DNA from 3 places in the Shewanella sp. W3-18-1 genome. Region 3 is predicted to be linked to each of the others. Evidence: predicted binding sites of a transcription regulator. Region 3 holds the regulator's gene; each other region holds the start of a gene.
What was found. The regulator LexA, encoded in region 3, represses DNA repair genes until DNA is damaged. The targets are predictions, from matches to a motif close to TACTGTATNNNNATACAGTA.
Positions count from the first base shown of each region.

Region 1: SPUTW3181_RS09405 (YebG family protein) is a predicted target of LexA. The motif match lies at 1,604-1,623, and genes of this name have one in related genera.
Region 2: recA (recombinase RecA) is a predicted target of LexA. The motif match lies at 2,136-2,155, and genes of this name have one in related genera.

Region 1 is NC_008750.1:2,074,315-2,078,606, forward strand. Features, by position in the region: gene SPUTW3181_RS09390 (MlaD family protein) at 1-188, opposite strand, end outside; gene SPUTW3181_RS09395 (paraquat-inducible protein A) at 175-792, opposite strand; gene SPUTW3181_RS09400 (paraquat-inducible protein A) at 794-1,426, opposite strand; gene SPUTW3181_RS09405 (YebG family protein) at 1,634-1,933, shown strand; gene SPUTW3181_RS09410 (GAF domain-containing protein) at 1,952-2,410, shown strand; gene proQ (RNA chaperone ProQ) at 2,693-3,331, shown strand; gene prc (carboxy terminal-processing peptidase) at 3,360-4,292, shown strand, end outside.
Region 2 is NC_008750.1:1,436,688-1,440,979, reverse strand. Features, by position in the region: gene alaS (alanine--tRNA ligase) at 1-124, opposite strand, end outside; gene SPUTW3181_RS06520 (regulatory protein RecX) at 465-935, opposite strand; gene recA (recombinase RecA) at 953-2,026, opposite strand; gene mutS (DNA mismatch repair protein MutS) at 2,410-4,292, shown strand, end outside.
Region 3 is NC_008750.1:160,699-164,990, forward strand. Features, by position in the region: gene coxB (cytochrome c oxidase subunit II) at 1-651, opposite strand, end outside; gene SPUTW3181_RS00700 (cell division inhibitor SulA) at 1,047-1,559, opposite strand; gene lexA (transcriptional repressor LexA) at 1,556-2,176, opposite strand; gene plsB (glycerol-3-phosphate 1-O-acyltransferase PlsB) at 2,527-4,292, shown strand, end outside.

The DNA of each region.
Region 1 (4,292 bases), 1.9 Mb from region 3:
TATTTCACTAAGGTTTTACCCACATCAATCCCTGTGGCGCTGGGAAAGTGAATTTGAATTTCAATCCCCGATTCTTTAATGCTTTTTATGCCAAGCCAAGCACCGAGCGCGAGTGCGACAATCGGCAGCAGCCAAATGGGCGAAAAGAGTTTTTTCTTCACAACTTTTGGCGATTCAATTTGTGTCATCTTGAGTGTCCAATCGATCCCAGAGTAAACGAGTGTCTAAAACTTTTGCAGCGAGCTGAGTTAACAAAATAACCAATGCAAATGCAGTGGCTGCAGGTGCGGGCTTAGCGTCTAGCAGTTGCCCCATATTAACGAGCGCAACAGTGAGCGAAATTACGAATAAATCAAGCATAGACCAACGGCCAATCCACTCGATAACATGAAATCCCACCATTAACTTCTTTTTTGAAATCGGAAGCTCAAAACTGATCGCGCATAGGTAAATGGACAGTCCTATGATTTTAATCCAAGGCACTAAGATACTCGCGATAAACACAATAATGGCGATAGGGATCATATCTGAGTGCACTAAATGGATGATCCCTGAAAAAATCGTATCGTGGCGCACTTGTCCCTGATTAGTCAGTATAGTGATTGGGTATAGATTGGCGGGCACCAATAAAATTGCCGCCGTGATGAGTAGCGCCCAACTTTTTTGCAAGCTACTGTAATCTCGAACCTTTAACTCTGCCTCACAGCGCAGGCAGTGAGTGCTACCTGTGGTGTTGAGTTGTTGGCACACACGGCATAGACAAAGGCCAATATCCTTACCTTGCTGTTTCATACTAGCGATGCCCATCCAATAGGGTCCACATATGCTCTAGATCGTATTCCCGTTGTAAAAATAAGGTCACGAGAAACAACATTGTGAAGCAAAATGTACCCATTCCAAAATAAATATCTGAAAAATCAGATAATTGAAATGATGAAACTAAAAAGCTAATCACGTAAATTTCTAACATGGTCAGTTGAGAAAGCACGCCTTGAAGTTTCAATAACTGTTTTAAACTGTTACGCCAAAAGGGGATAGAAAGCCCCCATTTGACAATTAATATCTGTGTAAGAATGGATAAAATCAATAATCCTGGACCTATTACCGCAGCCGCTAATACCGCTAAACCTACCACCCAGTAGCCTTGCTCAAATACGGCAAATGCACCTTGAAACACGGTAGTAGTACGCACGCTGCCGAGGAAATGGATCTCAAGCACAGGCAAAAAATTAGCTGGAAAATAAAATACTAGCGCAGTAATACACAAGGCTAACATGCCATTTACTGAGCAATATGGCGTATCATAGAGTGCAGTGCTGCAACGCGGACATAGGGCTCTAACACCTGAGGGTAAGGCGCGTTTGCGGATAGCCAAGTCGCAGGAACGACAGAGGATTACAGAGTTTTCTACTGTGTTTTCATGCATATAAAAATATTTAATTAGCCCCAAAATGACTAAGAAATTAAGTGTCCACCCATCAATGATATGCAGTTGGACATTGAAACGTCAGAAAAACTCGCTTATCTCACTAATGAAAGCCGCCTGATAATACCAGATTAATCAGAACACTTGCATCACAAGTTCGATCTATGTCATTCTGGTTACTGTATATAAAAACAGTGCGAGGCAGTCATGGCAGTTATTACACAGTTTGTCGTGGTAAGAGAAGGGGTTGAAAAGATGACATTCACATCGAAAAAGGAGGCCGATGCCTACGATAAGATGCTCGATATCGCTGATAACCTGATCCCCTTCATTCAAAAATCTGAATTAGGCATTGATGAAAGTCTGAGCGAACGGCTCGCATTTTATTTTGCTAGTAATAAAGATGAGCTGACGAACTTGCTTAAAGGCGTCGTTCAGGTTAATAGTACGCCAACGAATCAAGCGGTAACCAAGAAAACAGCAAAAAAAGCTGAAGCGGCAGAGTAGACAAGGTTAGGAAATATAATGAAATCGCAATTTTATGAGTCACTGAATCGTCAAGCGTTAGCTTTGCTTGAAGGTGAAGATGATGTTGTGGCGGCAATGGCAAACTTTTCCGCCTTGCTGAATGATAATTTAACCGATCTTAACTGGGTTGGGTTTTATGTTATGCGTGGTGAGCAATTAGTGTTAGGCCCGTTCCAGGGTAAAGTGGCTTGTACCCGCATCCCTTTAGGAAAAGGCGTCTGTGGGACTGCCGCATACACTAATCAGACGCAACGGGTTGCAGATGTACACCAATTTGATGGACACATCGCCTGTGACTCTGCCAGTAATTCTGAAATTGTTGTGCCAGTTCGTGCTAACGGAAAAGTTATTGCAGTGCTCGATATTGACAGTCCGAGCTTCGATCGTTTTGATGAAGACGACCAAAAAGGGCTGGAATTGTTAGTTAAAAGCTTTGAAAACTGCCTATTTGATTAATTTGCGTGCAATAACACATAATTCATAGTCGCAATCGCTAGCGTGCGCCTTATAATATGCGCCAGCATCGATTAAGCCGGTTTGACACCAATGTCATCAATAAGCTTGATGTGTTAAGCCGTAAAAAATGGTTAAGTTATACTTTTTTAACTTTAGAAAATGCGGCGAGAATGCTAATTTGTACCTTGGCTCAATATTGGGCTTAACGAAGACAAACGACACGTAAGAAGCTGATTTTTATCACCTCGAATTCGATGTCCCTTTTTGACTGTGGAAGTAATGATGGAATCAACAGATAAGTTGACCGACACCAATGCAATTTTGGCGTATTTGTATGAAACATTTCCTTTGTGCTTTATTGCTGAAGGTGAAACTAAGCCATTAAAAATCGGATTGTTTCAAGATTTGGCTGAAAGGTTGGCTGATGATTCTAAGGTCAGTAAAACTCAACTACGAGTTGCCTTAAGACGTTATACCAGCAGCTGGCGTTACCTGAAATGTGTAAAAGCAGGCGCACAACGGGTTAACCTCGATGGCGAACCTTGTGGTGAGTTAGAGCAAGAACATATTGATCATGCTCAAGCCATGTTGAAAGAAAGTCAGGAAAAAGCGAAGGCAAAACGTGCGGCAAAAGCACCTAGTACGCCTAAAGCTGCAGCCAAAAAAGCGCATAAGAAAGTGGCCGTTCCTCAACGTCCTAAAACTGAGCGTCCTGCTAAACCAGCACCTAAAGTTGCTGCGCCAGTGGTCAATTTAGTGCAAGCACAGTTGACTGATTTAGCGAAAAAACAACGTGTTAATGTTAAGTTAGGTATGACACCCGTAGCCGGCGTGATCACTGACATTAATAAAGAGGACATTCATGTTCAGCTTGATAGCGGTCTAACGATTAAAGTTAGAGCGGAACATATCCTGCTGTAATCATTTATTAAGACGGAGTAACTTGTTGATGCGAAAACTCACTTTGGCTATCTCGATTGCCACTGTTTTTGTCGGATTTTCGGCTTGGGCCGTACCACCCACGATTCAAATCAGCGAGTTACCCACTCTCAAGCAAGAGGCACAACATAAGGTTGCCAGTAAGAGAGTGACGGACTTATATACTCGTTCGCATTACCACAGATTCAACTTAGATGATGCGTTTTCAGCGCAAATCTTCGATCGCTATCTACAACAATTGGATTATCGCCGCAATGTATTGACCCAAGCGGATGTAGATAGCTTTAAACCTTATATTAATCAATTCGATAACATGTTGATTTCCGGTGAGCTTGAACCTGCATACAAGATGTTTGATGTAGTGCAAAAGCGCCGTTATGAAGGCTTTGTTTATGCCTTGTCATTATTGGATCAAGAAATTGATTTTACAGTTCCGGCTGATGTGTACGAATACGATAGGGAAGATGCTGCTTGGCCTAAGGATCAAGCTGAGATCAATGAACTGTGGCGTCAACGTGTTAAATATGATGCGTTAAATCTTAAGTTAACAGGCAAAAAGTGGCCTGAGATCGTCGATATTTTACAAAAGCGCTATAACAACGCGATCAAACGTCTCACTCAAACAAACAGTGAAGATGTATTTCAAGGTGTGATGAATGCTTTTTCCCGTAGCATAGAGCCACATACTAGCTACCTATCGCCACGCAATGCTGAGCGTTTCCAAATGGAAATGAACCTTAGTCTTGAAGGTATTGGTGCTCAATTGCAGCTTGAAGATGATTACACAGTGATCAAGAGTTTGATTGCGGGCGGGCCTGCTGCTGGTAGCGAGAAGCTTTCACCCGAAGATAAAATTGTTGGTGTTGGTCAGGAGGGCGGCGAGATTGTCGATGTCATTGGTTGGCGTTTAGACGATGTTGTTGACCTTATAAAAGGGCCAAAA
Region 2 (4,292 bases), 1.3 Mb from region 3:
CATTGGTAAATAAAAGAGTTGGATCGTTGCCTGGCACTAATGAACTACTGTCCACAACCTGATGACCGTGGCTGCGGAAAAATTCGAGGAAAGCACTTCTAAGCTCTGCTGTAGTTTGATACATGAAATCGTCCTGAATTGGATAAGCATTACCAGCTACACCATAGGGCAGCCGCATTTCTATTTGCCCAGCATTATAAGCAGACTAAGGAAAGACAACCAGTCTTGATTGGTGATATACACATCAGGAATTTAATATTTTAGCTTGAATAGGCTACACCAGAGCCACTAGAGGCAAAACGGCAGGATAAGGAATAATTGAAGACAGTGTAGGTTTGTCGCGATAAGGACAATTTTCAAGCAAGTGAGCACAACGAGAAACCAGAAGGCTTCAAAGCCCGTAGGTGATAAGTAGATGAGTGTTTACAGCCTTAGCTTCAAATCATCACTTTTAAATTAGGGCGTTAATCATCTTCGTCGAGATCATTGGGATCTGAATCTAATGCATAACTGATTTGATCGTAGCTAAAGCCTTGGCCCATTAAAAAACGCACTCGTTTGGCCTTTTCCTTTGCGATGAGATCCCGAGCTTTAGAGCCCTTCACTTCTGTCACACGGGGAATGCCGTATTTTTTGGTGGCTTTATCTTTTGCTAGCTCAAACCAGTCACAATCACAATTAACCAAAGCGGCTTCAATACAGTCTTTAGATAAGCCTTTCTGTGCGATTGCTTGGCGGATGCGTATTGCACCGTGGCCTCGACTGATGTGGCTTCGCACCAACAGTTCGGCATAACGAGCATCATTAATAAAACCGGAGGATTCGCAAGCATCGAGTACAGGTTCTATATCGTTTAGTTCGAAACCTTTATCGAGCAATTTATCACGAATTTGTTGGCGGGAATAATCGCGGCGCGCTAGCAGCGCTACCGCGATTTGGTATGCGGACTGACTCAGAATATTTCGCCTGTCTCTAAGTCAATATTACCTTCTGTGCTTTCATCATCAGATGCAGATGATGCTAGGGCACTTGGATTACTTAACAGTAACTCACGTAATGTCTTGTCTATTTCGGCGGCAATTGCTGGGTTTTCAGTCAGATATTTACCCGCATTTGCACGACCTTGGCCAATTTTATCACCTTTATAGCTGTACCAAGCACCGGCTTTCTCGATCAGCTTATGGGCTACACCTAAGTCGACTAACTCACCTGTTCGGTTAATACCTTGGCCGTAAAGGATTTGGAACTCAGCTTGCTTAAATGGAGCCGCAACTTTGTTTTTCACCACTTTAACGCGAGTTTCGTTACCGACAACTTCATCGCCGTCTTTAATGGCACCTGTGCGGCGAATATCCAAACGAACAGAAGCATAGAACTTCAGTGCGTTACCACCCGTTGTCGTTTCTGGGTTACCGAACATCACACCAATCTTCATCCGAATTTGGTTGATAAAGATAAGTAAGGTGTTAGATTGCTTTAAGTTACCAGCAAGTTTACGCATGGCTTGGCTCATCATACGCGCCGCTAGGCCCATGTGAGAATCACCAATTTCGCCTTCGATTTCAGCTTTAGGCGTTAATGCAGCCACGGAGTCGACTACGATAACGTCAACAGCGCCTGAGCGAGTTAAAGCATCACAAATCTCAAGCGCTTGCTCGCCAGTATCCGGTTGTGAACACAGCAGGTTATCAATATCTACGCCCAATTTTTTAGCATAGATTGGGTCTAACGCATGTTCTGCATCGATAAAAGCACAGGTTTTACCTTCACGCTGCGCAGCGGCAATCACTTCTAAAGTCAGTGTCGTTTTACCAGATGATTCAGGACCATAGATCTCAACAATACGCCCCATTGGCAAGCCACCAGCACCTAAAGCGACATCTAGAGATAACGAACCAGTAGAAATGGTTTCGACATCCATAGAGCGATCTTCGCCCAGCTTCATGATAGAACCTTTACCAAATTGCTTTTCAATCTGGCTCAATACCGCTGCGAGTGCTTTCTCTTTGTTTGGATCGACCTTCATTCCTGTTCCCTCATCTAGGCAGCATCTAGGCTGTCAAAAAGTGATATTCAATTTAGTAAAGCGGGCAATTCAAAAAGCGAGGCTTTCTGTCTTAATATGCTGACTAGTATACTGTACAATCATACAGTATCAAGACCTGTGCACGAATTATTTTTCAATGGGGTAATTTCCTTATACTTACGCACTTTTACATTAATATTGGGCAAATAAATTATCATAATAAGGGAATATCTACATTTGGTGGCTTAATTGTCAGTAAAATATTGCTAAGATTGGCGCAACTTATTTTGAGTAGGAATAGCTACAAACTTCCAAGGTTTTACGCTATATCCACACAGATTGATATCGCTTTTAGGGCAGCCACAACGGACGATAACGATTTAATGAATGTAATTGATACCGATGATTTAGAAAAACATACCCCCATGATGCGTCAATATTTGACGATGAAAGCAGAACATCACGATATGCTACTGTTTTATCGAATGGGTGACTTCTATGAACTCTTCTATGATGACGCTAAACGTGCTTCTGAGTTATTAGGCATCTCCCTGACTGCCCGCGGAAAGAGTGGCGGCGATCCAATCCCAATGGCTGGCATTCCCTATCATGCGGTTGAAGGTTATTTGGCTAAATTGGTTCAAATTGGTCAATCTGTTGCAATTTGCGAGCAGATTGGCGATCCCGCGACCGCTAAAGGTCCGGTTGAGCGTAAAGTCGTACGCATAGTAACACCCGGCACCTTAACCGATGAAGCCCTGTTACAAGAACGCCAAGACAATCTTTTAGCCGCAGTTTATCAAGGTAAAGTTGGATTTGGCTATGCGACCCTCGATGTTTCCTCTGGCCGATTTGTGATTGCAGAGCTTGATACAAAGGAATCCTTAGAAGCCGAATTACAACGTACAAATCCAGTCGAAATTCTTTACAGTGAAGATTTTGGTGAACTTGGCTTGCTAAGCCACTTCAAAGGCAAACGTCGTCGTCCCGAGTGGGAATTTGATTACGACACCAGCATCAAACTTTTACTTGCACAATTTGGCACTAAAGATCTTCATGGTTTTGGCATTAGCGATGCGCGTCTATCACTGCAAGCCGCTGGTTGCTTAATGCAGTATGTTAAAGATACACAACGTACTACCCTGCCCCATATCAATGCCATAATTCGCTTTAATCAAGCGGATAGTATAGTACTTGATGCCGCAACCCGCCGTAACTTGGAACTCACCCAAAATCTAGCGGGTGGCCGTGATAATACCTTAGCGGCCGTATTAGATAATACTGCGACAGCAATGGGAAGCCGTATGCTGCAGCGCTGGATCCATCAGCCATTACGGGATCCTAATCAAATTATCGCCCGCCAAACGGCTGTGAATGAATTACTTAAGACAGGCACACATGAACCACTCCATGAACAGCTTAAGGCACTGGGTGACATTGAGCGTATTATGGCAAGGCTTGCGCTGCGTACTGCTCGACCACGGGATTTTGCCCGCCTACGTCAAGCATTGAGTTTATTACCTGAATTACAACAAAGCTTAAGCGTGCTAAATGCACCTCATACCGTCAAACTATGTCAATATTTGGGTGAATTTCCCGAAGAACAGGCCCTACTCGAGCGCGCCATTGTTGATAATCCCCCTATGCTTATTCGTGATGGTGGCGTGATCCGCGAAGGCTACAATAATGAACTTGATGAATGGCGCGGTCTGAGTGAGGGGGCCAGCGACTATTTGGTTCAACTTGAAGCAAGGGAAAAAGAACGTACTGGCATCAATACACTTAAAGTCGGCTATAACCGCGTACATGGTTATTATATTGAAGTCAGCCGCTTGCAATCTTCACAAGTGCCGCTCAATTATCAACGACGCCAAACGCTTAAAAATATGGAGCGTTATATCACGCCCGAACTTAAAGAGTACGAAGAAAAAGTGCTCTCAAGCCAAGGTAAAGCGCTGGCCCTTGAAAAACAGCTATGGGAACAGCTTTTCGATCTTATTCTGCCCAAACTACATGAGTTACAAGCTTTTGCTAGAGCGGCTGCTGAACTCGATGTATTAAGTAATTTTGCCGAACGCGCTGAAACTTTAGGATATATCTGTCCTCAGCTAAGCCAGGATATCGGCGTCCAGATTGATGCAGGCAGACATCCCGTCGTTGAACGCGTCAGTCAAACACCCTTTATCGCCAATCCAGTCACCTTGCACAATCAAAGACGCATGTTGATAGTGACAGGACCCAATATGGGGGGTAAGTCGACTTATAT
Region 3 (4,292 bases):
AATGCCTGGTTTATCGATACGTGTCCATGCTTCATTAATAAAACCAGGATTCGCATCTTTTTTCACCGCAAAGGCTGGAACCCACCATGAATGAATGACATCTTCTGATGTCATTAGGAAGCGGATTTTGCGATTTATTGGAACAACAAGCGGTTTATCGACTTCAAGGAGATAGTGCTCGCCCTTAGGTTCTGAACCATCAATTTGTGTTCTAGGTGTCGAGAGTATGCTGTAAAAATCAATATCTTGATCGAAGTAGCTGTAATGCCATTTCCACTGAGAACCAGTGACTTTGATGGTGATATCAGCATTGCTCGTATCTTCCATTGCGATTAAGGTTTTGGTTGCAGGTATGGCCATTAGGATCAGGATAATAAATGGCAATATGGTCCAAGCAATTTCAACTTTGGTACTTTCATGGAAATGGGCGGCAACTGCGCCTTTGGATTTTCTGTGGTTTATCATGGCATAAATCATTACGCCAAAAACCACGAGGCCAATAGCACAGCAGATATACAAGATAGTCATATGCAAGTGATAAACCTTGCCACTTATCTCGGTTACACCAGTGGTCATATTGAACCGCGAATCCGCTGCGTTCAACGGTGGTGCGAATAACACCACGAGTAAACAATACAACAATTGCTTCACAAGACTTCTCCTCTGCTAATTGCAAATTGCAACTACAAAGAAGAGTCACACAGTAAGTCTCAACTCTATGCAAACTCTTCAGTTCCCAAAAAAGCGTTTTTGACTTCAATGTGCGTTGATGGCTTACTTTTGTACTGTTACTGCTGTTAATTCGCCACGCTGGCACATACTACTGAAAAAATCTGTCATTTTAATTATTGATGGAAAATTGGCTGGGATAACAGCTCGGTTTTTACCATCGCCAGAGATATAGAGTCACCAGCTTAATCAACCATACTTGCTGTTTAAATATTGATCAAGATCACTTATTTTTCTAATTGTCTGAAAAATTGCTAAAAAAAAGCCTCACATTCATATGTGAGGCGGCTTTCACGGCTAAAAAATCTTTTGTAAAACTAATGAACAGGGCTAAAAAAAGTGGCTTGCTTAAAGTGTGTATGTTGCTCAAGGCGGACCTTATCCTGTAAGTGGTTATTTACTTCCTCTAATACAATACCCATCGCTCTGGCACTTTTTGCCACAATTTGTAAGCGTCGATTATCACGGGCATCGAGTGAGGTCGTCCAAGTAATGACTGCACTGGACGTACCACTTGTTAAGGCTTTCTCCATCGCCCATAGGGTTTCTACCTCATCTTTTGCATGAACGAGTAATATACGATCCATGCGCACACCTGCTGATGTGAGTAACTGTTTATAGCCAATACTTGGTGGATTGATGAGTACAACCCAACGCCCCTGTTGACTGAGTTGTGCGAGCTGCGTACTGAGCTGGATTAACTCAGTACGGCCTTGAGTCTGTGTAGGCACACAGCTGATCGGTGCATACTGCCAGTTTGCATCAGGCTCTCGAATGTTGTCGAGCCACAACCCCGGATGACGTGGGGCATTGCCTAATAGGTTACTCATAGCCAATCTCCATTACGGATCACACCAACAGCGAGTCCTTCAATTGTTAAACTTTGACAACTTAAATCCACTTTAATTGGTGAGTAGTCTTCATTTTCTGCGTATAGATAGACTAAGTTGCCTTTTTTTTCGAAGCGTTTAACCGTGACATCATCGTCGACTCTTGCAACAACTACTTGACCATTTCTCGCTTGTTGTACTTTATGCACCGCTAACAAATCACCTTCAAGAATGCCGATGTTTTTCATGCTGTCACCTTTTACTCGCAGTAAAAAATCGGCGGTAGGGTGGAACATACTTGGGTCAACTTGATAGTACTGTTCAACATGTTCTTGAGCCAAGATTGGCTCACCAGCGGCTACTTGGCCTATAAGTGGCAGGCCATATTCAACCACGACCTCTTCCTCTGCTGGGAGACGGATACCCCGAGAGGTACCTGGCATGATTTCGATACAGCCTTTTTTGGCGAGAGCTTTGAGGTGCTCCTCAGCAGCATTAGCACTTTTAAAGCCTAAACGAGTGGCAATTTCTGCTCGGGTGGGTGGCATTCCTGTATCGGCAATATTACGTTTAATTAGCTCTAAAATTTCAGCTTGGCGTGGCGTTAAGGGTCTCATGGCTGTTCCTGTTTTTCTATACAGTTACTGTTAGTATATACAGTATTGTTTGTAGTGCAAGTATTAACCATTTTTAGATCGTAAAGTGTTTTAAATCGGCAAATCTCAGCCTGATCTATTGGTTGAGTTTTTATGGAAGATAAGGCGTTTTATATTTTCTTATTTAATTTTAAGTGTTTAATTTTTTAAGAGTATTTATTTTATCCCGATGGGATGCATATATTGTTTTATAGGCTTATAAAACGCCTGATGTTAGGGCGATTTAGGGATATATAGGAGAGAATTAGCGAATACTCCCCAGAGTCTGGTATTCTATTGGGCTAGTAAACGTACTTAATTGCATAAGAATAATGCCTAAACAAGACTCTCTTTGGTTGAAATCATTACGTTGGATCCAAAAACACTTAGTCCACACTATTGTGGTGCCTCAGGATCCTTTTGCCGATCTGAATCTGGATACCTCCAGACCACTTGCTTATGTCATGAAAACAGAATCGCTGAGTGACATTGCGGCACTAAGTGAAGTCACCGAAAAATTAGGCTTGCCAAGCCCCTACGAACCTTTAGTTGTTAACGGTGTTGTTGCGCCACGGGTTGTTTGCCTTCAAGGACGTAAACCTTTGTTTGGTGAACGTGCGGGTAACGAGCCATTCCTTGAGTGTTTTATGCGTCTCTTGGCTGTTCATAAGGAGCGCCCGGAGCTTGATATTCAGTTAGTGCCAGTGAGTCTTTATTGGGGACGTACTCCAGGTAAAGAAGACGATACGATGAAAGCGGCTGTGTTGGAGCGTGAAAATCCAACTTGGCTACGTAAGTGCTTCATGATTTTGTTTCTAGGCCGTCATAATTTTGTACAGTTTTCGAATGCAGTTTCACTGCGTTATATGGCAGATGAACACGGTACTGATATGGGGATAGCCCATAAATTAGCGCGTGTGGCACGGGTGCATTTTCGCCGCCAACGTAAGGTGATGACGGGTCCTTTACTGCCAAATCGTCAGGCATTATTTGATTCGTTGCTCAAATCGGAGTCATTACGTAAGGCGATTCAAGAAGAGGCTGTGAGCAAAAAGATTTCTGAAACTCAATCTCGTGAAACTGCAATTGAGTATCTTGATGAAATAGCAGCAAATTATTCAGATAGTTTAGTGCGCATTGCCGAGCGTTTTTTAACCTGGTTATGGAATAAGCTCTACAGTGGCATCAATATTAAAGGTGCCGAACATATTCGTCAGTTACACCATGATGGTCACGAAATTGTCTATGTGCCTTGTCATCGAAGTCATATGGATTATCTATTGCTATCCTACATTTTGTATTACCAAGGTATGGTGCCGCCGCATATTGCAGCAGGGATAAACCTTAACTTTTGGCCCGCGGGACCATTGTTCCGCCGTGGTGGCGCGTTCTTTATCCGTCGTAGTTTTAATGGTAATAAGCTTTATACCGCAGTCTTTCGTGAATATTTAGATCAACTGTTTGCCAAGGGCTATTCGGTGGAGTATTTCTCTGAGGGCGGTCGGTCTCGTACGGGGCGTTTGTTAGCGCCCAAAACGGGCATGATAGCAATGACAATGAACAGCGTGCTGCGCGGAATTGAGCGCCCAGTTACTTTGGTTCCCGTATATTTAGGTTATGACCATGTGATGGAAGTCGCCACGTATCACAAAGAGTTAAGTGGCAAGAAAAAACAAAAAGAATCCGTTTGGCAAGTTTTTGGAGCTATTCGCAAGTTAGGTAATTTTGGTCAAGGTTATGTGAACTTTGGAGAGCCGATTACCCTGCAAACCTTTTTAAACGAAATGGCACCTAACTGGCGCGCAGAGCTTGCCGATGATCCTGAACAAAAGCCAACTTGGTTAACTCCAGCGGTTAACGTGTTAGCAAATCGGGTGATGACACGTATTAATGATGCGGCAGCGGCCAGTTCCGTCACGCTCACCAGTTTAGCTTTATTGGCTTCTGAGCAAAATGCGCTTGAGCGTTGTTTGTTAGAACGTCAGTTAGATTTGTACCTCACGCTGCTGAAGCGGGTGCCTTATACCTCTTTTACTTCTGTCGCGGAAGGTGATGGTAAGCATCTTGTTCAGCAGGGTATTGATTTAAATAAGTTTTC